DNA from 4 places in the Acetobacter sp. P5B1 genome. Region 3 is predicted to be linked to each of the others. Evidence: riboswitches for the same ligand, from Rfam matches in the RefSeq annotation. Region 3 holds a riboswitch; each other region holds the start of a gene.
The links. A riboswitch is a leader RNA that binds a small molecule or an ion and turns the genes downstream of it on or off. The one in region 3 is predicted to bind cobalamin.
Positions count from the first base shown of each region.

Region 1 (5,955 bases), on a different contig from region 3:
GCCCTTTCCGCACGGCGGCATTCTCGGGAGAAAAAAGCCGATACAAAAGAGACCATTGATGTCTCGGCCTCACGGCATGGTTTGCTGGCGCGGAGTGGCTTTGCCGCCACCAAAACAGACACGCCGCTTGAGCAGACGCCTCAGAACATTACGGTCATTACGCAGGAACGGATGGCTATTCTGAATTCCCGCAGCGTTTCGGATGCTGTGCGGTATTCTGCGGGGGTATCCGATTATGGGTCCAAGGATGACCCCAGAGGGTATTTTGGAACGATCCGGGGCTTCTCACCCGACATTTATCTGGATGGCACACGCACGCCGGATGCGGCCTCATCACAGTCGTTCAGCATTGAACCCTGGGGGCTGGAGGAAATGGATGTTCTGCGCGGTGCAACATCCGCTCTGTATGGGTCCGGGCAGCTTGGCGGTATTATAAATGCCGTGAGCAAGCGCCCGAATGCAGGACAGAAAAATGAGATTAATTTCCAGACGGGGGCTTATAGTCGTGTGCAGGGCGCTGCCGATATTGGGGGAGCGCTCAATGCCTCCAAAACACTGATGTGGCGCTTTAACGGGCTGATCCGAAAATCAGATACCTATGCCAAAAATATCAAAAACAACGAGATTTATGTGGCACCGTCCTTAAGGTGGGAGCCTGATGACAAGACGGATTTGACTCTTCTCGCCAGTTTTGAACAACTGGATGCAGGTTCCACGGCGCAGTTCCTGCCGGCAGCCGGAACCCTGACGGCAACACGCTATGGCCGGATTGCCCGTGATTTTCTGTCAAGCGATGCAGATTACGACGTTTATTCCAAACGACAGGCGGCTGTTGGATACAGTTTTTCCCGCAAAATTCTGCCTAACTGGACCATGACCCAGAATATGCGCTACGCCCATCTGGATCTGGATTATCGCTTTGTGACAACGCAGGCTCTTTCCAGTGATCAGCGAACCATTACGCGACGCGCCCTGCTGCAATCAGCTAATTATAATAATGTGACGCTGGATACCCGGTCTGACCTCAAGCTGAAAACCGGGCCTGTTAAGCATGAACTTCTGGTTGGTGTTGATTTCCGCAGTGATTTTCTGGCGAACCGTCGCGGCCAGAACACAGCGCCCTCACTCGATCTTTATGCGCCGGTTTACCGCGCCATTACCTGGCCGACCTATGGCACAACGACCAACACGAACGAGACAGAAAGCCAGACCGGTATTTACGCGCAGGAGCAGGCCGACTGGAAGAATTTCCATTTAACCCTGTCCGGGCGTGGAGATTTTACCGAAAGCATGACGGTGGATAACCTGACGGCTCAGCGCACACCGCAAAACAACAACGCGTTTACGGGCCGTGCTGGCCTGCTCTATTCCGCACCTTATGGTCTGTCGCCCTATGTGTCCTATGCGACATCATTCCAGCCGCAGGTGGGCACAACGCGCCTGAATACGGCTTTCCTGCCGACAAAAGGGCGGCAGATTGAAGCGGGTCTGAAATATAAGCCATCCCAAAAAATGCCATGGGGTGACCATTTTATGCTGACAGCGGATTTTTTTGATCTTGTTGAGACCAATATTCTGACACCTGACCCTGTTGATTCAACCTATGATATTCAGGCCGGTGAACAACGGACCAGAGGGTTTGAGTTTGAAGGCATGGGACGCCTGCCGTGGAACATCAGTTTTATTGCGTCCTTTACCTATCAGGACCCAAAAATCACAAAATCCACAACTACCGCACAAATTGGCCAGCGTCCGGTGGCAGTACCCTCTCACATGGCGTCTGTTTTCCTGAAAAAGGATTTTCATATTTGGCGTGATCTTGTGGCCGGCGTGGGAGGGGGCCTGCGCTATACAGGGAACACGGCGGGGGCGTTGCCTGAAACATTTTCTGTGCCCAGCCAGCTGGTAGGCGATGTGGTGGCTCATATTGATTACAAACGGGCGTCAGTCCAGCTCAACGGCACAAACATTGCCAACAGCCGCTATGTTGCCATCTGCACGCGCAATGTTGCCTGTGCGTGGGCTCCGGGACGCGCCATGTTTGTGACGCTGGCTTATCGCTGGTAGCGAGATTCGCCCTCCCCTTTTGGAATGCAACCAATAGGACTTTCCTCGTATTTTCCCTAGATCGGTTACATGATTTTCAGAAATTCGCCGTGACGGAGAAGCGGGCGGAGCGGGGTTCCAAGGGGTGGTAGGTGGAGCCGGTTTCGACGGGGGATGTGGGGGTGAGGCGGTAGTCGTAGGCGTATTGGGAGGCGGAGGCGTGGGTGTTGGTCAGGTTGTAAATGCTGGCCTGCACCTGAAGGTATTTTGTGATGTGGTAGCCGACATCCATGTTCACTTCCTTATAGCCGTGGGAGCGCAGGGAGTTATCCTCGATTAACGGGTAGGAGCCGAGCCAGCGGAACTGCACACCGCCGAAGAAGCCGCTGGGGTGGTCGGCCAGCAGGCCGAAGGAGCCGATAAAGTTGGGGGCGTTGGCCACATACAGCCCCGGCAGGCCATAAAGGCCGGGATTACCCGTGAAATAGCGGGCGTGGGTGGAGGCAATATCTGCGTTAAGTTCCAGCCAGGGCAGCGGGTGATACTGGCCGGAGAGTTCAAACCCCTGCCGGCGGCTGGGGGCGCCGGCATCGTTGACGCCTTCATCCGCGTCGTAAGTGAGTTCTGAACTGAAATCGATACGGAAAAAGGCGGCCTGCAGGTTCAGTTTTGGGATGATGTTGGTGCGGACGCCCAGTTCCTCACTGGTGGCACGGGTCATGAACGGGGTGGCGATGGCACCGTTGGCAATGCCATCAGTCGGCACGGTGCCGAGGACGGCGCGGATATCGTTAGAATGGTAGCCCTGCCCTGCGCTGATATAAAATTCCGTTTTATACCACGGGCCGAAAATCAGGCTGCCTTTGGGCTGAAAAAGCCACTGATGCACACGGCCCCTATAACCGGAAACGAGGCTGTGATCTGAGCCTCCGTAATAATCCCCACGCAGGCCGACAACGGTACGCAGCCAGGGCAGCCAGTGGGTGATGTTCTGGCCGAACAGACCGACATTGCCTTGTGAGACGTTATCCCCATTACAGACATACTGGCCGGTGGGCACGCTGCTATCCGGGCAGTCGGGCAGGACTTTGCGCTGGCGGGTATGGCGGCGGTCGATATAAATGCTGTCCCAGCGGCCTTGTACGCCAAAAGTGGTGTCTGTAGCGCGGTGCAGGAAGGTGTCATGCCGCTGGTATGCCGATGTGCCGCCAAAGGTGGTGCGGGTTTCGTCCTGCTGTTCCTGATCGCCATTGATGGGGTCGTTCAGATAATGGCTAAAATCGTTCCATAGAGTCAGGCGGCTATGCACGACGTAAAGCGATGTTTTGAGCTGCCAGTTATCGTTATGCAGAATATGATGCGCGGAAACGCTGAACCGTTCGGAATAGCCGCCGTCACTTGGGTCCAGAGAGCCGTAACGGCTGATGAGGCCTTTCTGGTAGGCCTCCAGAGGCTGGTCGGTCGTGTTGTTCCATTGGCCTCGGTAATACAGGCCGGTCAGGTTGAATTTGGTGTGTTCTGTGGTGTGGGTGTAGCGCGCGGCGGATTTGATGCCCCGGAAGTTGTCCGGATGCGCCCACGGGCCATTGAGGTGGTCTATTGAGAAAGCACCAAGCAGTTTATCGCCATTTTTGAAGTGCGCCGTATCGCCAATAAACGCATGTTCGTCGCCCAGTGTGCCGAGACTGCCAGAAGCCTGCCCGCGCAGGTCATCCGTTAAGCGGATATGGTCGGACCCGACGACGCCGAAATCCCCGACATCCGCGTAAAATGGGCCTTTGGTGTAATCGATGCCCTGTGCGAGTTCCGGCATGAGGAAATTGACATCCGTATAGCCCTGCCCGTGGGCGTGGGTGGGTTCATTAACCGGGATATCATCCACAAAACTGGCAAGGTCTGTGCCGTGGTCCAGATTGAAGCCGCGGAGAAGATACTGGTTGGCCTTGCCCTCGCCCGAATGCGCGGTGACGACCAGACCGGGGACAGATTCCAGCAACTGCCCCACTCGGTAAACCGGGCGCAGGCGGAGTTCCTTGGCGGTAATGCTGCCCTGACTGGCCGTGAGCGCGCGGCCCATGGGATCTGTATGTGAGGCGATGACCTGAAGATGCTCTTCCCCGTGGGCCTCGGTTGTTTTGTGGCCGAGGAGTTTTTGGGGGGACCCTGCCGGCGTGATGGGAGGCGTGACCGGGGAGGCCCGGCGGGCTGCATCTTTGGATGGCGTGGGTTTGGCAGACGGTGCGGCGTGTGCTGCGGTGAAGGCAGAGGCGCAGAGGAGCGCGACGATAAACGGAGAGCGTCCGCGCCGGACAGGACGCGGAGACACAACGTGACCCATAACTGTTCCCCGATATCCGGCTCACCCCGTCCGGCTATCATGACTGAGCGACGAAGGCAGGTCTCCTGGCTCACGGGGATTGTCTGACGCGCCTTCCCAGCCGTTATGGGGCCAGTGGCGTGATGCATCAGCGCACCGTTTACAGTTGCGGGGGCAGCCGCTGCCTGAACCCCGGACCTGTATGCCCAGCCGGATCCTTCAGCGTTCCCTTTTCACTCGCTTGCGCGAGACCTTCGACAGTCGCAGAGGTAGGGGATGGGCTTTGGGTGGGTCAAGGGTATGGGTGCCTTGATTTCAAAAAAACGTCACGTGCTGGCAGGGGCTGGCCGGTGTAGGAAGGAGGCGTGAAATCCTTCTGCTTGTGAGCAAGATGATGCCTCAGTCTTCCCGTCCCGGACCAGAAATTTCCTCTTCCTCTGTGCAGCGGGAGGCCGCGACGGAACGCTGGCTGGCCACGTTGCGCCAGAAAATAAAGGCGGATGGCACGCAGCCGCGTGTGCATTTTAGCCGCACACCAGACCGCCCGCTGGACCATGAGGGCGTGATACGGGATTTTGAATAACCGTTCACATTCTGTGAGCGGAGGCAACGGCCTTTTATCCTGAGCGTTTCAGGCAGGTGATGGCATCCGGCGTTCCGGATGCAGCGTGCTTTCTGACGTGATGAGGACCCTGCCGTGATGACCCTGCCCCGCAAACCGGTTTTGAGTATGGCGCTGGCTGCTGGCCTGCTGGCGGCAGGAGCGTTCATCGCCCCGGCACAGGCCCAGCGTAGCATGCTGTTTTCTGGCACCCTGGCACCCGAGCATGGTGCGCCTGCGCAGGTGCACGGGAATGTGGTGGCGCTCTATTACGCCGGGGCGCATGTGCTGCGCTATACCGTGACATGGGACGGGCTGAGTGGCCCGGTGACGATTGCGCATCTGCACGGCCCTGCCCTGCCCGGCAAGGATGGGCCGCCGGAAGTGACGGTGCACGGCCCGTATAAAAGCCCGCTGAGTGGCAGTGTGATGCTGAGCACGGAGACGGAGCGGGATTTGCTGGATGGGCGTATTTACCTGAACCTGCATACCCAGAAATATCCGAATGGTGAGGCGCGGGCGTGGTTGGGGAAGAGTGAATAGTCCGTAGCGCGGCACTATTTGATGGCACGGCCTTAATGTGGGGGCAGCCTGCGTGTGTGCAGGACTGCCCCCTGTTGCGTCATGCAGACTGCGCGACTGTTTTCCCTTCAGCCTGATCTGCCAGACGGTAAGGACCGGCAGCGCAAACTTCCAAGCACAGCATGCTCATGGCTTTTTTGGCCAGAGCAGGCAGTGGCAGAGACGCATTGCCGTCCGTCCAGGCGTGAGATGTATCCGTCGCATACCAGCCGGCCGGTTTGTCCGCCTGCAGGTGGGTGCTGATGCTGTGCGTCTGGTCAGCCGTGATGAGTTGTACAGAGGCAATGGCGACACCCAGCATCCGGCGATCATCCACAAACGGGCCGACCGTATCCGTCGGGCGGCTGGCCCGCGATACCAGACGAACTGTCGTGACATTCGCTGGAAGCATGAACATGACACGGTCATT
Region 1 is NZ_JACRVS010000032.1:23,081-29,035, reverse strand. It holds gene KP703_RS13600 (TonB-dependent siderophore receptor) at 1-2,067, shown strand, start outside; gene KP703_RS13595 (TonB-dependent receptor) at 2,144-4,372, opposite strand; cobalamin riboswitch at 4,422-4,634, opposite strand; gene KP703_RS13590 (hypothetical protein) at 4,758-4,946, shown strand; gene KP703_RS13585 (CHRD domain-containing protein) at 5,064-5,507, shown strand; gene KP703_RS15730 (hypothetical protein) at 5,587-5,955, opposite strand, start outside.
Region 1: linked by a shared signal. The riboswitch ahead of KP703_RS13595 (TonB-dependent receptor) and the one ahead of KP703_RS10285 (hypothetical protein) in region 3 are both predicted to bind cobalamin.

Region 2 (5,955 bases), on a different contig from region 3:
ATGCTGACAGACCCCGTCATCGGACACCCTTTCTGCCAGGAACCAACGCCAGTGAAAAATAGGGCGCAGGCCCTTCCTGCTCTGCCAGAGGCAAACACCGCGCCTCTGGCTGTGTGCCGCGTTCCACATAAACAGCTTCTGGCAAACGCCCTGCCTGTGTCAGCGCCTTACGTAATTTTGGCATATTGCGGCCAATCTTCATCACCACAGCGGCATCGGCCTTTTCCAGCCAGTGCGCCAGATCCTCTTCCGGCATGGTGGCGGGCAGCACGCACAACACATCATCCCCATGCGTCATAGGCCGCGCCGCCTGTGACCAGCATCCGCTCATGGCGGAAATGCCCGGCACAACCTGCGTTGCAAACCGGCTGCGCAAGCGGTCAAACAGATACATAGCTGAGCCATACAGAAAGGGATCACCTTCGCAGAGCAGAGCCACATCCTTCCCCTGTTCCAGAACGGTGGCCAGATCCTGCGCGCAGCGGTCATAAAACGCGTTCATGTCCGTATGATATGCGGGATCTTTGACGGAAATCTCGGTTGTAAACGGATACGCCAGCCGGATTTCCTGCGTGGTTGGGGCAATATGCGCCTGTGCAATACGCCGGGCATGACCCTGCGTGTCATGCCGACAGAAATACGCCACCGCCGGTGCTGCTTGCAGGACTTTCACTGCCCGTAGCGTCATCAGGTCCGGGTCACCCGGCCCGACACCCACCACATGCAACGTGCCGTGCGCCATCACTCAACCTCACTTGCAAGTGCGTTCACGGCCGCCGCGGCCATGGCGCTGCCTCCCAGCCGCCCGTGCACAACCAGCCATGGAACATCGTGTCTTTTTGCAAGAGCGTCCTTGGATTCCGCAGCGCCCACAAAGCCGACTGGCAAACCGATAATAGCCGCAGGCTTCGGTGCACCGGCATCCAGAAGTTCCAGCAAGTGGAACAACGCCGTGGGGGCATTACCGATTGCTACCACGGCCCCGGCCAGTTTCTCCCCCCACAAATCCAGCGCGGCAGCGGAGCGCGTATTGCCAATCTCCTTAGCCAGTTCCGGTGTGCGGGTATCCCGCAGGGTACACACGACCTCATTCTCCGCAGGCAGACGGGCACGGGTAATACCATGCGCGACCATCTCGGAATCACAAAGAATAGCACAGGATTTTTTAAGGGATGCTCTTGCTGAAGAGACGAAATCCTCCGTCATCGCCACAGACTGCGCCACATCCACCATGCCGCATGCATGAATGATCCGGACGACGATTTGCGCCTGCTCAGGCGAAAAGCCGCGCAGGTCCGCTTCTGCCCGGATGGTGGCAAAGGAGCGTTTATAAATAGCGGCTCCATCCCGAATATAATCATAAGCCTGCATATTCAAACGTCTCCTTTAGGCAGAGCCTGCAAAAAAGCTCTTACATCTTCAGTTTTTGGCAGAATACAAATCGGCTCATCGCTGGCCGTGCCCTGCAGCACCATGCCATAGCCCTCACTCCCGGCAACCAGCGTGACCGTTGCGGCACCGGGATGCGCACAGCCCTTACGACAGCCCGATACATGCAGATCGGCTTTATCCGGCAGGAACGGCGCAAGGACCAGCGCATCGCGCCCCACATCTCCAGCAGCCTGCGCACATCCCGGCGCGCCAATGCAGGCATAAACGCGCAGGCGTGCATCATCAGGGTGCGTGATCATTCCAGAAATTTCAGGATTTTTTTTCAGACCGGCAAAAACAAGCCCAGACCATGCCGTCATCCGCAACACGCCATCTCCTTGCTGCGCAACGTGCGCACAGGCGCGAAGCGTTGTAGCCGTCAGACGCCCTAGCGGCGCTACGGCAGCATAAGCTGAGCCTGTCAGATGGCCTGCCCGCGCGGCAAGAAGGCTTCCGTTCTGCATTTCTGCCCCGGCGGCTGACACGCCCCTAAGTCCAATTTCTGCAAACAGCTGTTTCCCGATAGCTGGCTCGCGAAGAGGCCGCTGCGTTTCACCGCGTTTTACAAAAGCCTCCGCCAGAGCAAGGGCTATCTGCACGCCCTCATGCACGGTCTGCGGCTCTGAGCAGCTACTCCCACACACCACGCGCCAGCCAGCCTCTGAGGATGCCGTGCTTTCAACAGCCTGAAGCATAATATCGGCACGCAGAGATCCTGTCGGGAAAAATCCGCCGCCATCAACGCAAAAACCAAATTTATCAGGCAGGGCAGAAAGAGACGGATGGTCTATCAAGCCGCTCCGTAGAGCGTCAGCACACAGCATAGTCTCTGTCGCACAGGCAGGATCTATCCCCGCCAGAGGAGAAACCTGAAGAGCAAGGCGTCGCTCGGTTTCCGGGTCAGCCTGTCCCAGACCAGCCGCAATCATACGCTGCGGGAAAGCGTGCGCTGCTTCCAGACTAAAGCCGCGCAGTTGCACGTTGCCCCGGTTGGTCAGGCTGATCTGTCCATTGCCGTCCTGTTCCGCAACATCTGCCAGCAGATGGGCCTGCGCTGCTGTCATCCGGCCCAGAGGCGGACGCACGCGCACCAGCCAGCCGTCCGCCGCCTGCATGGGCGCAAACAGGCCGGGACACCATCCTTTGACCACAGGTGCAGAAAATGCGGCCGACATGAACACCCTTCAGGCAACACACCGCACAAAGCGGCATGGGGGTGCAGTTCCAAGGCCGCCCGGACAAGCCAGACGGTAGCGCGCATCGCAACGCGCCATCACGCACTGGACACCCCGCCAGGCATGACACTCCAGAAATCAGATGGCAGGTCTCCTGGCTGATGACACAAAACCACCGGTTTTCCGGGGGCTTCTCACTCGTTCCATACCTTCCCGGAGAGGTCTCCAGTGGTACAACACCCTGTGGCAGAGTGCTGGAACAAGCCTGATGTCACATACAGTTGCGGGGGCAGCGACGGCCAAGAAACAGCGGAGTTCTCACCGTACTTCCCTTTTCATCCCAAAGCGGGAACCATCGCGTCCTGTTAAGCAGGCTCTCCGGGAGATGTCAAAACACTGTGTACGCAGCCCTGCACTCTTGAAACAAAGGCCCTGAGCCGTCAGCTCTCAAGGGGCTCATACCTTACCCGCCACACGCACGGAGAACAGAATGATGCAGTATCGCCAGCTCGGTCGGTCCGGCCTGCGTATTTCCGCCTTTACCCTTGGCACCATGACATTCGGGGGCAAAGGCTCTTTTGCCAAAACCGGCAATACCGATACAGCGGGGGCCCGCCGCCTGATTGACCTGTGTCTGGATGCTGGCATCAACATGTTTGATACAGCAGACGTCTATTCCACCGGAGAGTCTGAAACCATTCTGGGAGAAGCCCTGAAAGGTCGCTCGCAGGAAACTCTGGTGACGACCAAAGCCCGCTTTCGCATGCAGGACGGTCCGAATGGGGAAGGCTCTTCCCGCCTGCATCTGATTGCCGCGTGTGAAGCCAGCCTGAAGCGTCTGGGCCGGGACCATATTGATCTGTACTATCTGCATGAATGGGACGGCCTTACCCCACTGGATGAAACGCTGGAAGCGCTGGATACCCTGACCCGTGCGGGCAAAATCCGCTATGCAGGCGTTTCCAATTTCTCCGCATGGCAGGTGATGAAAACGCTTTCCGTCGCTGAACGGAACCGGCTGATTGCCCCTGTCTCCCAGCAGATTTATTACTCCCTGCAGGCGCGGGATGCGGAGTATGAACTACTGCCCGCCGCTGTTGATCAGGGGCTTGGGGTGCAGGTCTGGAGTCCGCTGGCAGGTGGCCTGCTGTCCGGCAAGTATCGCCGTAACCAGCCCACCCCGCAGGGCCGCCAGCTTGAAGATTTTGGTGAACCGCCGGTGCATGACAAGGAAAAGCTGTTCGATATTGTCGAAGTGCTGATTGCTGTTGGCGAAGAGCATGGCGTATCCGCCGCCCAGATCGCTCTGGCATGGACCATGCACCGGCCGGCTATTACGTCCGTCATTATCGGCGCGCGCACGGAAGACCAGCTAAAAGACAACCTGAAAGCTGCCGAACTGGTGCTGTCGGAAGACCAGTTGAGCCGCCTCAATCAGGCCAGCCTGCCGCCCCTGCTTTATCCATACTGGCATCAGGCCAGCACTGCCGCCAGCCGGTTGAGCGCTGCGGACCGGGTGCTGCTGGAACCGTTCCTGAAAACACAGTAAGACGGGCGCAGGCCGGACAGCCGCCCTCCTCGGTTTTCTCGTGCATAAACCGTGCGGGCGGCTGTCCTTCCCTTTTATCGCAAACCGGGATGCGTCATGAAGCTTGTGAGAACCAGACACGAACTGGCCGAAATTGTCACGCAGTGGCACCATGAGGGTGAAACAATCGGGCTGGTGCCCACCATGGGGTCTTTGCACGAAGGCCATCTGACGCTGGTGCGCGCACTGGACGGCAAAGCCACCCGCCGGATTGTGACGATCTTCGTCAACCCGATCCAGTTCAACAACCCGGATGATTTCCAGCTTTACCCCCGCGGTCTGGAGGCCGACGAAGCGCTTCTGGCAGAAACCGGCGTGGTGGACGTTCTGTACGCCCCGGATGAAACGCAGATCTACCCGCCCGGCTTTTGCACCCGTATCAGCGTGTCCGGCCCTGACCGGATGCTGTGCGGCGGAGACCGGCCCGGCCATTTTGATGGCGTTGCAACAGTTGTCACCAAGCTGTTCATGCAAACCCGTGCCGACATCGCGGCTTTTGGGGAAAAAGATTTCCAGCAGCTCTGCATTATCCGTCGGGTGGTGACGGATCTCGACCTGCCTCTCACTATCCTGCCGGTTCCCACCGTGCGGGAAGCGGATCATCTGGCTTTATCCTCACGGAATAAACGCCTCACCCCGGCCCAGCGGGAACAAGCCAGCCATCTGCCGAAGGCTCTGATGGACTGCCTTGCGGCTCTGAAAGCTGGCCAGCCTGTTACCGCCGCTCTGGAACACTGCACACAGACCCTGAAAGATGCGGGTTTTACCGTGCACTATCTGGATCTGCGCTCTGAAAAATCACTTGGCACTGTTGAAAAGGCTGAGGTCGGTTCGCGACTTTTTGTCGCCGCCAGTCTGGGCGATGTCCGGCTGATTGATAACATGCCGGTGGTCTGAAACCATTTTGCACACACAGGGAAAACCCCATGACGATTACACGCCTTGACCCCGAAGAACGCCTGACAGGCGCAGTAATTTATAACGGACTGGTGCATCTGGCCGGCCAGGTCGCAGATGATGCCTCTGCGGATGCAGAAGGGCAGATGGCGGACATTCTGCGGCAGGTTGATGCCCTATTGGCCAAAGCGGGCACAGATAAAAGCCGCCTGCTCTCCGTGCAGATTTTTCTGGCAGATATGAACGACATGGCGGGCATGAACCGGGCATGGGATGCCTGGCTGGACCGTGACAACAAACCTGCCCGCGCCACCGTGGAAGCCAAACTCGCCAACCCGGACTGGCGCGTGGAACTGACCGGCATCGCCGCTCTGCGCTGAGGCTGACAAAAAGGCTGCTTTCTTCCGGGTGAAACGGAAAAGAGCAGCCTTTCTGGTTTCATAAACACATAGCGCCGCCCACAGCGGATTTGCCATGACGGATGCTTTGAACGGATTTTTTGGGAAGCATGAAGAGCGCAGCAGTCTGGGACTGAAACGGTCAGCCAGAACGCGTTCCACTGGAATCAGAACAACAGACCTCTCGACGCAAACTGCATAGCAAAATGCCATAGCTTACAGCGTAAAAATCTATTTTGAATTTTAAGAAGAAAGGCTGGCTCCCGAAGTAGGACTCGAACCTACGACCCAGCGATTAACAGTCGCTTGCTCTACCAACTGAGCTATTCGGGATCAGCGAGGCATCGTATAACCGTGATCCGGGGGTGCCGTAAACCCCCTTTTTTCATTTTTTTTGTGTTGCATGTTTTTATGAGCAGACGACGCTGAAAACCCCGCGTGGTAAGAAAGAAGCATGAGCGCACAA
Region 2 is NZ_JACRVS010000007.1:85,206-91,160, forward strand. It holds gene cobJ (precorrin-3B C(17)-methyltransferase) at 1-20, opposite strand, end outside; gene KP703_RS06195 (precorrin-2 C(20)-methyltransferase) at 17-742, opposite strand; gene KP703_RS06200 (precorrin-8X methylmutase) at 742-1,371, opposite strand; gene cobG (precorrin-3B synthase) at 1,374-2,606, opposite strand; cobalamin riboswitch at 2,733-2,978, opposite strand; gene KP703_RS06210 (aldo/keto reductase) at 3,100-4,155, shown strand; gene panC (pantoate--beta-alanine ligase) at 4,252-5,091, shown strand; gene KP703_RS06220 (RidA family protein) at 5,121-5,471, shown strand; tRNA gene KP703_RS06225 (tRNA-Asn) at 5,747-5,822, opposite strand; gene KP703_RS06230 (ABC transporter substrate-binding protein) at 5,944-5,955, shown strand, end outside.
Region 2: linked by a shared signal. The riboswitch ahead of cobG (precorrin-3B synthase) and the one ahead of KP703_RS10285 (hypothetical protein) in region 3 are both predicted to bind cobalamin.

Region 3 (5,955 bases):
CCGGGCTTCTCATCCGGCCTTTTCTTTTTAGAAATCCGCCTGCGCACTGATGGAGAAGGACCGGGGCGCACCGAGCATGACCTCACTCGGGTAGCTGGTGTCCGCCCACTGGATAAAGTGCTTGTTGCCAATATTGTCGATGCGGCCATAGACCGTAATGTTTTTATAGGCATGCCAGCCTGCAAAAACATTGACCAGCGCATAATCCTTCAGAGACAGCGTATTCGCATAGTCCCCTTTGCGAGCCGACACGTAGCGCATCCCCGCCCCCAGATCGAGCGGCAGATCCCCCACACGGGACCAGATAGCCCACAGATTAGCCGTAACAGCAGGCACATCTGGCACCTGATTGCCCGATGCATCGACCGAGGCGCTGGGATGAAATGACCCGTAGCGGGAATAGGTGTAGGCCACGTTGCCGGACAGGCTCCAGTGCCGGTTGAGGGACAAATCACCCTGCCATTCCACCCCACGCGATTTCTGCACACCGGCGGTCGCTACCGTATCCGGCCCGGTAGAAACCAGCATGCGGGTCCGCCTGATGTCATACAGCGCCAGCGTGGTGGTGAAGCGTCCGTCCCACAGGCTAGCTTTTACGCCAATTTCGCCCTGCCGGGAGTGGCTGAGGCGGGTGAACTGCCCCCGGTTAACCAGAAACAGGTTGGAGCCCGGCGGATCTTCCCCTGTCGTATAAACCCCATATACGCTGATGTTTTTCGTAATATCGAACACTGGCCCGATGCGGAAATTATCCGGGTTATAATGGCCTTTGAAACTTGTAGCCGCGTTAAACTGCCCGGCCTGCGTGTAGTTCTGCCGGTCGAGCGAAAGCCAGTCATACCGGAAACCGCCCACCAGCCGCAGATTATCGCGAATGGTCAGAACATCTTCCAAAAACAGCCCTGCCTGCACCATCGTGGTGGGAGATTTCATGAAGGGATATTCCCCCGCAAAAGACCCAAGCTGCGTGGATTCCGGGCTGGCCAGAGACACACTGTCCGCATAATCCGCCGAAGGAAAACCACGGTTGCGGATAAAGCGCAGATAATAGGCATCCCCACCCAGCACAAAACGGTTCTTCATACCGAAGACGGAAAAATCAAACTGCGCGTGCAGCGTATCCCCAACCTGATGCTGGTTTTGATACACATAAAACCGGTCTCGCCCGATACGCCCCGGCGCAATGGCATTGCCTGCGGCGTCCGTGCTGCCGGGGCTGTTGAGGTAGGTCAGGCTTTCCGCATTATTCCAGCGCCGTTTGGAATAAATGAAGTAGCTGCTGTTATGAAACAGAACATGGCTGTTCACCCGCCAGTCCAGATGCAAAGTGGGCGTGGCGTTGACGGACCCGGCCTTACCATCCCGCACGTTATAATACCGCCAGAGGGATGCACGGGTAATGCCCAGCCCCTTACTGGAACTCAGCAGACCGCCCACACGCCCGCCCGTCTGGGAAAGATCCACCAGCGGTGTACCGTAATAGGTAGAAAGCCGGTCTGTCAGATAATCCATGCTCAGCCGGGCAGTGAATTTGGATGTCGGCTTCCAGAGCAGGGTTGTCGTGAAATCATCCGAGTGCGGATCAGCCCCTTTTACAAACCCGTCAGAAGACGTGCGGCTGAAGTCCGTACGCAATGCCAGCGTTTGCGTAATGGGCACAGAGCCACCTATGCCCGCATTCCATGTATTGAAACTGCCATAGGAGATAAGCGCATTGGCGTGGGGGCCATCAAAGGTCGGGTTTCGGGTACGCATGTCCACCGTGCCACCCACAGCCCCCTGCCCATACAACACGGAGGACGGGCCTTTGAGCACCTGCACACTTTCCAGATTGAAGCTGTTCTGGGGCCGGTTGATCATGGTGGTGGGGCCAAAATACTGGCCGTCATGCAGCACCAAGATCTGGTTCCCGGTAAAACCGCGCATCATCAGCTGCGCCGGGCTACCCGGAGACCCACCGGACGAAACACCGGGGGCGCTGTCTGCTGCCGCCTCGGCCTGCGCATAGCCACGCTGCATCATCAGATCATGGGACACGACATTAATGGTGCCCGGTGTGTGCTGGATGGAAAGCCCCAGTTTGCCACCGACGGCTGGCACGGCCTGAAGCGGCGCTGTCTTGCCGTAAGCGGTAATATATTCCGCGCCTGCCGCCGTCATGGCGGGCACAGGGGMTTCCTGCTTTTTWTGCTGAGGACCTCTGTTTTTTTTCAAAGGTCTGGCATCAGGATTTCCCGATCCCTCGGGTGTTGCCGCATAGACGATGGAAACGGAATTCAGGCCCAGCAGGAGACTGAGGGCGTAAGAGAGTGGACGCACGGGGTTCGCTCCAAAAAACGTCACCGCGGTGGAAGCACTGAGCAAACCGTGCCTCGCCGCCACATCACCCCGTATGGCAGCTCCGTCCGTGACTTTCGGGCAATGGCAGGTCTCCTGGCTCGCTGGTCTTCGGATCTCGCAGCGGCCTTCCCCCCCATGTCCCACACGGGGAGTGGCATGGATGCCGCAAATCCTCTCAGCTTACAGTTGCGGGGGCAGCATCGGCTTGAACCGATTTCCCTCTTAGCCCTCCGACTGCACACACAGCCTGAAGGCACCATAGCTGGGTGCAGCGTAAACATGCTCCGCAAAAGCTTGTCAACGAAAGTGCGGCTACACGCATGATAAAAAACGACCCCTAATTCCTGCTGTTGCGAAAAACCGGGTTTGCGTACACTCTGCCCGCATCAGTCAACAGCCCCGCGCAAGCGGGTTAAAAGGGAAGACCGTAGGCCGTTAAGCACGGCTCAGTCGGTCGCTGCTCCCGCAACTGTAGGCGGTATGTCTGGGCCTTTTCTGCCACGCGGCAGGCCACTGGTGAACAACCGGGAAGGTAAGGCTCAGATGCGTATCCGCGAGCCAGGAGACCTGCTGTTGTCGTTCAGGACCGTGCCGCCGGGCGGGATGTACCGGAAGGCAGGAGTAAACACAGTGAGACCGTTCTCGCCCCTTTCCTCTTTGCCCCGCCCATATCGGACGGCTGAGGCTTACCACCCGGCTTTTGTCAGACTGCTGCACTCATGCCCGCCCCGTTTCCATGCCCTGCAGGCCGCCCGTCTGGCTTTGCTGCCACCCCCGGAGCAGGAAGACGTTATTGCACGCAACGGCCAAGCGCTTTTCCTGAAACTGACACCCCGCCTGCCCGCCACACACCGGGAACGCGGGGCCATGCTGGAAGAGGCTTTTCGCCCCCTTCTGCTAACGGCCACTGAGTATCTCGAAGCCATGCCTTCGTTCACTCTGGATATGGCACCCAAGGCCGCACAGCAGATTGTGCAGGCCTATGTGGCCGTGCATTGGGCACGCGGCGCACAGGCCGCCGCCATGGCTTTGTATAACGCCCCCGCATGAAGGCACTCCGCAGAGCGCTTTATCTGACGCACAGATGGCTGGGGCTTGGCATGGGGCTGCTGATGGCAGGCTGGTGCGCGTCCGGCATTGTCATGCTCTGGCACACATGGCCTCAGCCGGATGACCGTGCCCTTGCCCATGGTCCGGCAGAAATCCAGTGGCCTGCACACCTTCCGAATTTACGTGATCTCGACAGGAATAAACGCTTTCAGGCGTTCCAGATCAGCATGGTTGGGCAGGAACCCGCTCTGACGCTCACCCCGGAAAACGGGCCGCCTTTTGCGCTTGATCTGCGCACAGGCCTTGCGGGCCGCATTCCCCCGGCAGATGCTGCCACCAGCGCCCTACGCTATGCCCGCACGACTGGCACACAAGGTCAGCCAGTGTTTGACGGCCTCACCACGGACGACCAGTGGGTTCTGGATACTCATGGCCGGGAACATGGATTTTATCGTTTTCTCTTCCCGGACGTTCCCCACACGCAGGTTTACGTCTCCTCTCTGACAGGCGAGGTCATGCAGGCTACAACCCGCACGACCCGCGTATGGGCATGGGTTGGCGCTATCCCACACTGGCTCTATCCGGCAGTGCTGCGCAAACATCCCTCTCTCTGGCAGCAGGTCGTGATTGTTCTGTCTGGCACAGGCGTTTTTCTGACGGTTACCGGGTTGTGGATTGGCGTTCTGCGGCTCCGGCGCAAGTCCCCTTTTACGCCTTACCGGGGGTGGCATTGTGTCCATCATCTCAGTGGAACGATGTTTGGCGTGCTGGCCCTGCTCTGGGTAACAACCGGGCTGCTCAGCATGTCACCGGGCGGCCTGTTCCACAGCAAACCGGACGCGGTGAACCCGTTGCGCGTGACCGGCACCGTGACGGGTGCAGAGATTCAGGCTCTGCTTTCCCGGCTTGACACCGCAGCCCCTACCGGCTGGACCGGCGTGAAAAGCACCTTGCTGGACGGGCATGTTTTCCTGCAAGCCCTGCAAAAATCTGGCTTTCAAAGGCTGCACGAAACACTCGCCCCCGCCCCTCTCACCAAAGGGCAACTTGTCCAGTTTCTACGTCCTGCAGGCTTGCTTAAAACAGCAGAGAGCCTGACCCTCCTCACCAGCGCAGACGCCTATTACTTCAGCCGCCCCACGCATAAACGGCATTTTCCCGTCTGGCGTGCGCAGGCCGCAGACGGCACCTTGATCTATCTGGATGCACAATCCGGCGCGGCGCTGGCCATGCTGGATCAGCCAGCCCGCCAGTCGCGCTGGCTGGTTTACGGGTTTCACGATCTCGATTTCTGGCCGTGGTTGCGTGACGCCCCCACACATTGGAGCATAGCCTTGCCGCTCCTGAGTGGCGTGCTGTGCGTGTTTCTGTCAGGCGTCATTATCGGTATCCGACGCCTCAGACTGATACGCCTCAGTCGGATGAAAAGGCCCGGCTGACCAGCCTGACAGAGTTTTTAAACAGCCCTTACTGCGTCACAACAAAATCAAGCTGATAAGACGCCTGATCCGCTGAGCGTTTTTGCCCCTGCACCTGAATGCCCGGGTCTTGCGGTTGCAGGCAGTTCACCAGATACACCGTATCTGCTCCGGCCCCGTGATTGGTATAGGCCAGATGATAAGCACCTTTTTGCAAAACGCGCGGCACAGAAAACTGGAGAGCAATCACCCCCTCCCCGCCTTTTATGGCAGAGAGCGTGGGGAAGCTGGCTGATACTGTCTGCAAGGCAACCGGCTTTCCGTTCAGCGTAACACTCAGAGAATAAGCAGTTTGGGCCGCATAGGCCTGCTGTTCCGCCGCCGAAATCACGCCATCCCTATTCCGGTCAATCTGCGGGATCACCCGCCCCGCCACATCCACGCCGGGTGTCAGGCGCAGGCGGAGCGTCACGCCCTCCCGCGCCAGATCTACAGTTGTGGCCTGCAAATATTCATCCAGCCGGTGCGCCGAAGCAGGATGAACGCCGGCCAGACACACCAGCCCGCCAATAAATACTGCTTTGGGTAAGGTCATGCACACACTCATTTGACGGTAAACCGGCTGCCGTAACTGTTCGTCGGGTCCCGATAGACCGTATGCACATGCAGGGTCGGGTCACCCCCTACGCCCTGCGAAGAAAACTCAATAACCAGATGCGGCCCCTGAATACGGTAATACGAGGAGCCGTTACGGTCCGGCGCATGGGTGGTCGGGCCACTCCATGCAAACCATGTTTCATTGAGATCGCTCTCAATTTCTTTCAGGCGCGGAGCGGCATAAACCGGATTGATAATGCCTGCCCATTCACTGATAACATCCAGCAGCAGCGTTTTCTGCGCCGCCGTCATGGCCGAACCTTTCAGCCCTTCCGGCACAATGGTTTCGCCATCATGCCCCGGCCCCATCACCAGATCCTCCACTTTATACGGCAGAATGGCCTGTTTGCGCTGGGCGGGCGTCAGCGCGTCCAGCAGGGCAAAAGCCTTGTCGTTCTCGCCGGCCAGAACACGCACGGTCTTGCCACCGGCCTGATACACAGCAGGTTGCGCGCCCGTCAGAGTGGGCGTCATCACGCCATGTGCGCCA
Region 3 is NZ_JACRVS010000015.1:35,063-41,017, forward strand. It holds gene KP703_RS10280 (TonB-dependent siderophore receptor) at 28-2,160, opposite strand; cobalamin riboswitch at 2,406-2,616, opposite strand; cobalamin riboswitch at 2,718-2,930, shown strand; gene KP703_RS10285 (hypothetical protein) at 2,971-3,390, shown strand; gene KP703_RS10290 (PepSY domain-containing protein) at 3,387-4,829, shown strand; gene KP703_RS10295 (hypothetical protein) at 4,858-5,403, opposite strand; gene KP703_RS10300 (DUF3500 domain-containing protein) at 5,412-5,955, opposite strand, start outside.

Region 4 (5,955 bases), on a different contig from region 3:
GCACCACGGCATGGCGCTCAATATCCGTTACATACAGGCTGCCATCAGGGGCGGTCATCATGCCGTCCATAATCCCGACTTCCCCTTCGTCCTTCACGGCAGCTTCCAGCGTGGCTTCCGTGGCGTTGGGGTCTGCCAGCACAGCTGTCGGCGCGCTGTAGAGGCGGCGGGAAGACAGCGGAGACCAGTAAAGGCGCGTGGAATCCGCACTCAGGGCCACACCATCCACCCCGCCCTGCGGCACGGTGGGATGCTCGGCATCATACCGGCCAAGGCGACCGTCCGCTTCCATCACAAAACCCGGCACCGGGCTTACGGACACGGTTTCTTCCAGAATACGCCGCACCTTGCCACTGGCCAGATCCACCACCAGCAGAGCGGGGTGCGTGGTCTGGGACGTATCGCTAACAAATGCCGTGCCTGCGCTGCCATGTGTGAGGTCAACCCGCACATCATTCACATGGCTGTCTGGCCGCACAGCAGGTGTGCCAAACGCATAACGACGGACAATCCTGTTCGTCTTCGGGTCAATATGCAGCAGGGCCGGTTTGGCTTTGGCCTTGCTGCCAGCACGCACGCCTTCATCCAGCAGCCAGAGCTGGCCGTTGGCGTCCACCGTCATACCCAGCGGAGAAATCATCTTGCTCTGCGCGGCTTTGCTGGGAAACGGCGTCAGTTGCCCCTGCGTCCACGTAACCAGCACCGGGCCTTTATGTCGCTGGGCGCTGGTGGGGAGAGACAGCACAATCCGCCCGTCCGGCAGCCGCGCAATGCCGGACGCCTGCACATCCGGGAAGCGATCCGCCACCGTCACATTCCCGCTGGTGGTCCAGTTATGCACCGTGCTGTCTTCCGCCAGCGCCGTGCCGGACACGGATGCGCAGAGCAGGCCCATCAGCATGCCAGACCGCACCAGTGCCTTAAGCGTGCGACGCACCGGCTGGCGCTGTGTGTACTGTGTTTCGGGGCGTTGCGTGACCATACGGGAAAAACCTTTCTGAAATACGTCTCAAACTGTCTTGTCACTCTAACGCATGGCGTAAAAAAGGCCATTTGCCTTCTGGCATGCGCCCCGTGCGGGATCAGTAATTCAGCGTAAAGCCACCATATCCGGCGCGACCGGGCTGTAGGTAGCCAATCGGGTCTTCATACTGCCGGTTAAGCAGATTATCCGCCCGCGCAAAAACCGAGATATAGCGATTGATTTTGTAATGCGCGGTCAGATCAATCGTGAAATATCCATGCCCCTTGCCACAGGTGCTGCAATAATTTTCACCCACCAACGGGTAATCCCGCCAGCCGCTGGTGTAGAGAATATTGCCGGACAGCGTGAAGTCCTTCACCGGGGACCATGTGGTGTTGAAATTGAACTTATGCTGCGGGCGACGCTGCAACGGCGCATTATTTTCCGTATCCCGCGCGTGGGTCCAGGTATAGTTCAGCGCAAAACTGAGCGTATCCAGTGCTTTCCAGTCCAGGAACGCTTCCACACCATACATCCGCGCATGGCCAACATTGCCGTAGGAATAGATGTAATCCCCCCACGCGCTCCCTGCCACTGGCAACACGTAGGATGAAGACTGGATGAGATTCCGCACCTTGTTGTCATACCATGTGGCGCCAAAATGCAGTTTGTCATGCAGCAGTTTCTGCTCCACGCCCACATCGTAGCCAATCATGGTTTCGGCTTTCAGGTTAGGGTTGCCCTCTTCCCCCCAGCCTGCCCCACGCTGATTGACAAACAGCTGATACAGCGACGGCGCATGGAAGCCTGACCCGGCACTGGCTTTGATAATAGTGCCAGTGTTCGGCACATGAATGGCCGGAGCCACACGCCAGGTGACATGGTTGCCGTAGCGGGAATTGGAATCATACCGCACATTGGCCGCGCCGTAGAGAATGCGGTTCCAGTTGCCTTCATACTGCCCATAACCCGCTGTGGTATCCATGCCTGCTGTGGTGTGCATGGGTTCGGTCGGGTCACTGGTCGAGACATCAATCGTGTCATGAAAATGCTCGGCACCCACAAGAAGAGTCCCGTATTTGCGCAGGTCCACCGTGCCGTGCCAGTCCACCTTGAGTCTGGTTGAACGGTAATAGTACGGGTCCGTCATGGCGGGCTCACCATCTGCATAAGACCCGTCCTGCATGTAGCGGCGGCGGTTGGTCATGTAACCAAGCCCCAAAACCTGATCGAACATTCCGCCAAACGATGACAGATGCGCTGTGCCGCGCACAACAGCCTCATTCTGCGTATTCTGGTCCCGGATCAGCTGGTCACCGTTATACGGTGTGAACACGTCATCATACGATGTGAAGGTATGATAATTGGCCTGTATCAGGCGCGCCGTCAGACCGAGATCAAAATTATGCGTGACATCATAACCGAGTTTGACGTTTGCGCTGCGGTTATCATTCCGGTCGCCCGCGCGGCGCTGGGCACGATTGGCCTCATTATACCGATCAATATAACGCGGGATTTCATGAAAACCGTCGGTGCGGTAATGGGACAACACGACATTATAATGGAACCGCCCGCTGCTGCCGGACGCGCCAAACGCCTGATTGAAGGTACCGTAAGATCCACCCTCAATCCGCACAAACGGTTTGAAGCGCCCTTCACCCTGTTTGGTGTTGATATCAATCACCCCGGCCATGGCATCTGCGCCATACAGGCCGCTCTGTGGGCCGCGCAGGATTTCAATGGAGCCAATACCGTCCGTTACAAACTGCCCGGCATCAAACGCATTATCGGCGGAGCTGCCATCATTGATGTCCATGCCATCGATCCGCACCTTCACGTCATTGGCGTTTGAACCGCGCATGAAAATGGACGTTGTGCCGCCAAAGCCGCCAGACCGCACCACATTCAGCCCCGGCTGACGCGCCAGAATATCGGGCAGCGTGCGCCGCTGCTGGGTGGCAATCTGCTCATCCGTGACCACGGTGACGCTGGAGCCCACATCATCCGCCCGCACTGGCCTGCGCAACGCACTGACCGTGACAACCTCTGGCAATCCCTGAGACGGGCTGAGCGAAACAAGTGTACGCCCCGCCGGTGCTGTGCCGACCGGCTGCTGAGCCGCCGCTCCGGCCCGACCTTTCAGGATCTTGCCGGAAGAGGCGGCTTTATGGGCCTGAGATTTGCCTGAGGGCGTCTGTGCGTCAGAAAGGGCAGCAGCCTGCGCTACCCCGCCATAGCCAGCCACAGCCAGAATGGTGGAGGTTGTCAGCACGCAACGAAGGAAGGTCATAATACTCGTATCCTGTGGTCAGCCGTTGCCACAGGACAGCGTCTCCGGCCTGCCCCATACGGCAAGTAGCCGGGGCAGAACTCAGTTACGCACGCCAACACACCCCGACTGACGTTTCCTGGTCGCAACCACTTGCTGGATGGCAGGTCTCCTGGCTTGCGGCGTCGCAGCTGAGCAATCCCTTCCCGGAGAAACACCATCTCCAGTGGGCCGAACGCCTTGCGTCCGGACTACTCAGCCATACCGCTTACAGTTGCGGGGACAGCCCGGGACTAAGGCCAGCAAGGCCTGCACCCGGTTCCCTTTTCATTCCCTTGTGTGGGGGAAACCATCACAGGCGTTGTCTTATCGCCTCACCCCGCCGAGTCAATCACCCAAAAGGCACAGTGCAGCCCGGGCGCAGGCACAAAAAAAACGCGGCCCTCCGAAGAAGGCCGCGTTCCTGATCGACTGAACCTCTAAAGGAGAGGGATCAGACGGAGTAGTACATTTCGAACTCAACCGGGTGCGGGGTGTGTTCAAAGCGATACACGTCTTCCCACTTCACCGTCAGGTAGCTTTCGATCTGGTCTTTGGTGAACACACCACCAGCCAGCAGGAACTCATGGTCAGCAGCCAGAGCTTCCAGCGCTTCACGCAGGGAGCCGGCAACCGTCGGGATCTGCTTCAGTTCTTCCGGCGGCAGGTCATACAGATCCTTGTCCATGGCATCGCCCGGGTGGATCTTGTTCTTGATGCCGTCGATACCGGCCATCAGCATGGCGGAGAACGCCAGGTACGGGTTGGCCGTCGGGTCCGGGAAGCGGACTTCAACGCGCTTGGCTTTCGGGTTGGTGGCATACGGAATACGGCAGGACGCAGAGCGGTTGCGCGCAGAGTAAGCCAGCAGCACCGGAGCTTCAAAGCCCGGGATCAGACGCTTGTAGGAGTTGGTGGACGGGTTGGTGAAGGCGTTCAGCGCCTTGGCATGCTTGATGATGCCACCGATGTAATACAGGGCGGTGTCGGACAGGTCCGCATAGCCATTGCCTGCAAACGTCGGTTTGCCGTCTTTCCAGATGGACTGGTGAACATGCATGCCAGAGCCGTTATCGCCATAGATCGGCTTCGGCATGAACGTGGCGGTCTTACCGTAGGAATGGGCCACGTTGTGCACGCAGTATTTGTAGATCTGCATGAAGTCGGCAGAGCGAACCAGCGTGTCGAACTTGGTGCCCAGCTCATGCTGAGACTGTGCGACTTCGTGGTGCTGCTTTTCAATCGGCAGACCCATCTCACCCATGGTGGCGAGCATTTCGGCGCGCAGGTCGTTCTCGCTGTCCACCGGCGGTACGGGGAAGTAGCCACCCTTCACACCCGGACGATGGCCCATGTTGCCTTCCGGGTAGTCCTTCAGGGACGCGCCGGGTCCTTCGATGCTGTCGAGCTGATATTTGCCGAAGTTCGGGCCCGTGCCAAAGCGCACGTTGTCGAAAATGAAGAATTCAGCTTCCGGGCCAAAGAAGGCGGTGTCGCCCAGACCGGAGGACTTCAGATACTGCTCAGCCAGCTTGGCGGTGGAGCGCGGGTCACGGTTATAGGGCTGACCTGTGGACGGCTCGATGATGTCACAGAACAGGATCAGCTGCGGGCGGGCCGTAAACGGGTCCATCACGGCTGTTTCCGGGTCCGGCAGCAGAACCATGTCACTTTCGTTAATGGCTTTCCATCCGGCAATGGAGGAACCATCGAACATGAAGCCCTCGGTAAAGGTGTCTTCTTCAATCGTGGTGACATACTGCGTGGTGTGGTGCCACTTGCCGCGCGGATCCGTGAAACGCAGATCGACAAACTCGACCGAGTTTTCCTGGATCAGGTCAAAAACCTTAGCAATCGCTGCGGCTTTGCTGTCACCCGCAGTGGTCGTTTTCTTCACCATATGTCTTCACCTACAACCTGTTGCGCACCACACTCTTGCGGCACGTCTAGGATTATAAAACTCGCGTCCGCTCTCGGGGCGCCCCGGGCCGGGCTGCCTCAGATAGCATCTTCCCCTCGTTCCCCCGTGCGGATTCGCACCACGTCTTCCACCGGGAGAATAAAGATTTTGCCGTCGCCGATTCGTCCGGTGCGCGCTGCGGCCGAGATAGCCTCCACGGCGCGTTCCACCAGATTGGCGGGACAGACAACCTCAATTTTCATCTTGGGCAGAAAATCGACAATATATTCCGCGCCACGATAGAGTTCCGTGTGCCCTTTCTGCCGGCCGAAACCCTTGGCTTCGATCACGGTAATGCCTTGCAGGCCGAGTTCGTGAAGGGCTTCCTTCACCTCGTCCAGCTTGAACGGCTTGATTATGGCCTCGATCTTTCTCATGTCACGTCATCAATATATCTGGTGCTGCACTGAACAAGAGGGGGTCCTTCCTGCGCGTAACCTGCCCATAAGGCATGAAGGCTCAGGGCGAACAGCCCCAAACTTGCACGGGTTGGCCGCGCGGGCAATCGGCCTTGTGCGAAATATAACGATCCGGCATCAAACTCCCCTCTTTTCTCCCCTTGCCAGCCCGTGGCAGTCTGCCCGCCACTTTTGTAGTTTCCACTGCGTTTTTCCCCCGGCAGCCCCCAGGACATACGGCCATGACAAAACCGCTCAACCGGCAGATTGCCGCCCTGCCCACCACCATTTTCACCGTGATGTCGGAACTGGCCCGCGCGCATGA
Region 4 is NZ_JACRVS010000006.1:10,107-16,061, forward strand. It holds gene KP703_RS05225 (L-dopachrome tautomerase-related protein) at 1-901, opposite strand, end outside; gene KP703_RS05230 (TonB-dependent siderophore receptor) at 1,083-3,254, opposite strand; cobalamin riboswitch at 3,378-3,602, opposite strand; gene glnA (type I glutamate--ammonia ligase) at 3,727-5,172, opposite strand; gene KP703_RS05240 (P-II family nitrogen regulator) at 5,271-5,609, opposite strand; gene KP703_RS05245 (aminotransferase) at 5,873-5,955, shown strand, end outside.
Region 4: linked by a shared signal. The riboswitch ahead of KP703_RS05230 (TonB-dependent siderophore receptor) and the one ahead of KP703_RS10285 (hypothetical protein) in region 3 are both predicted to bind cobalamin.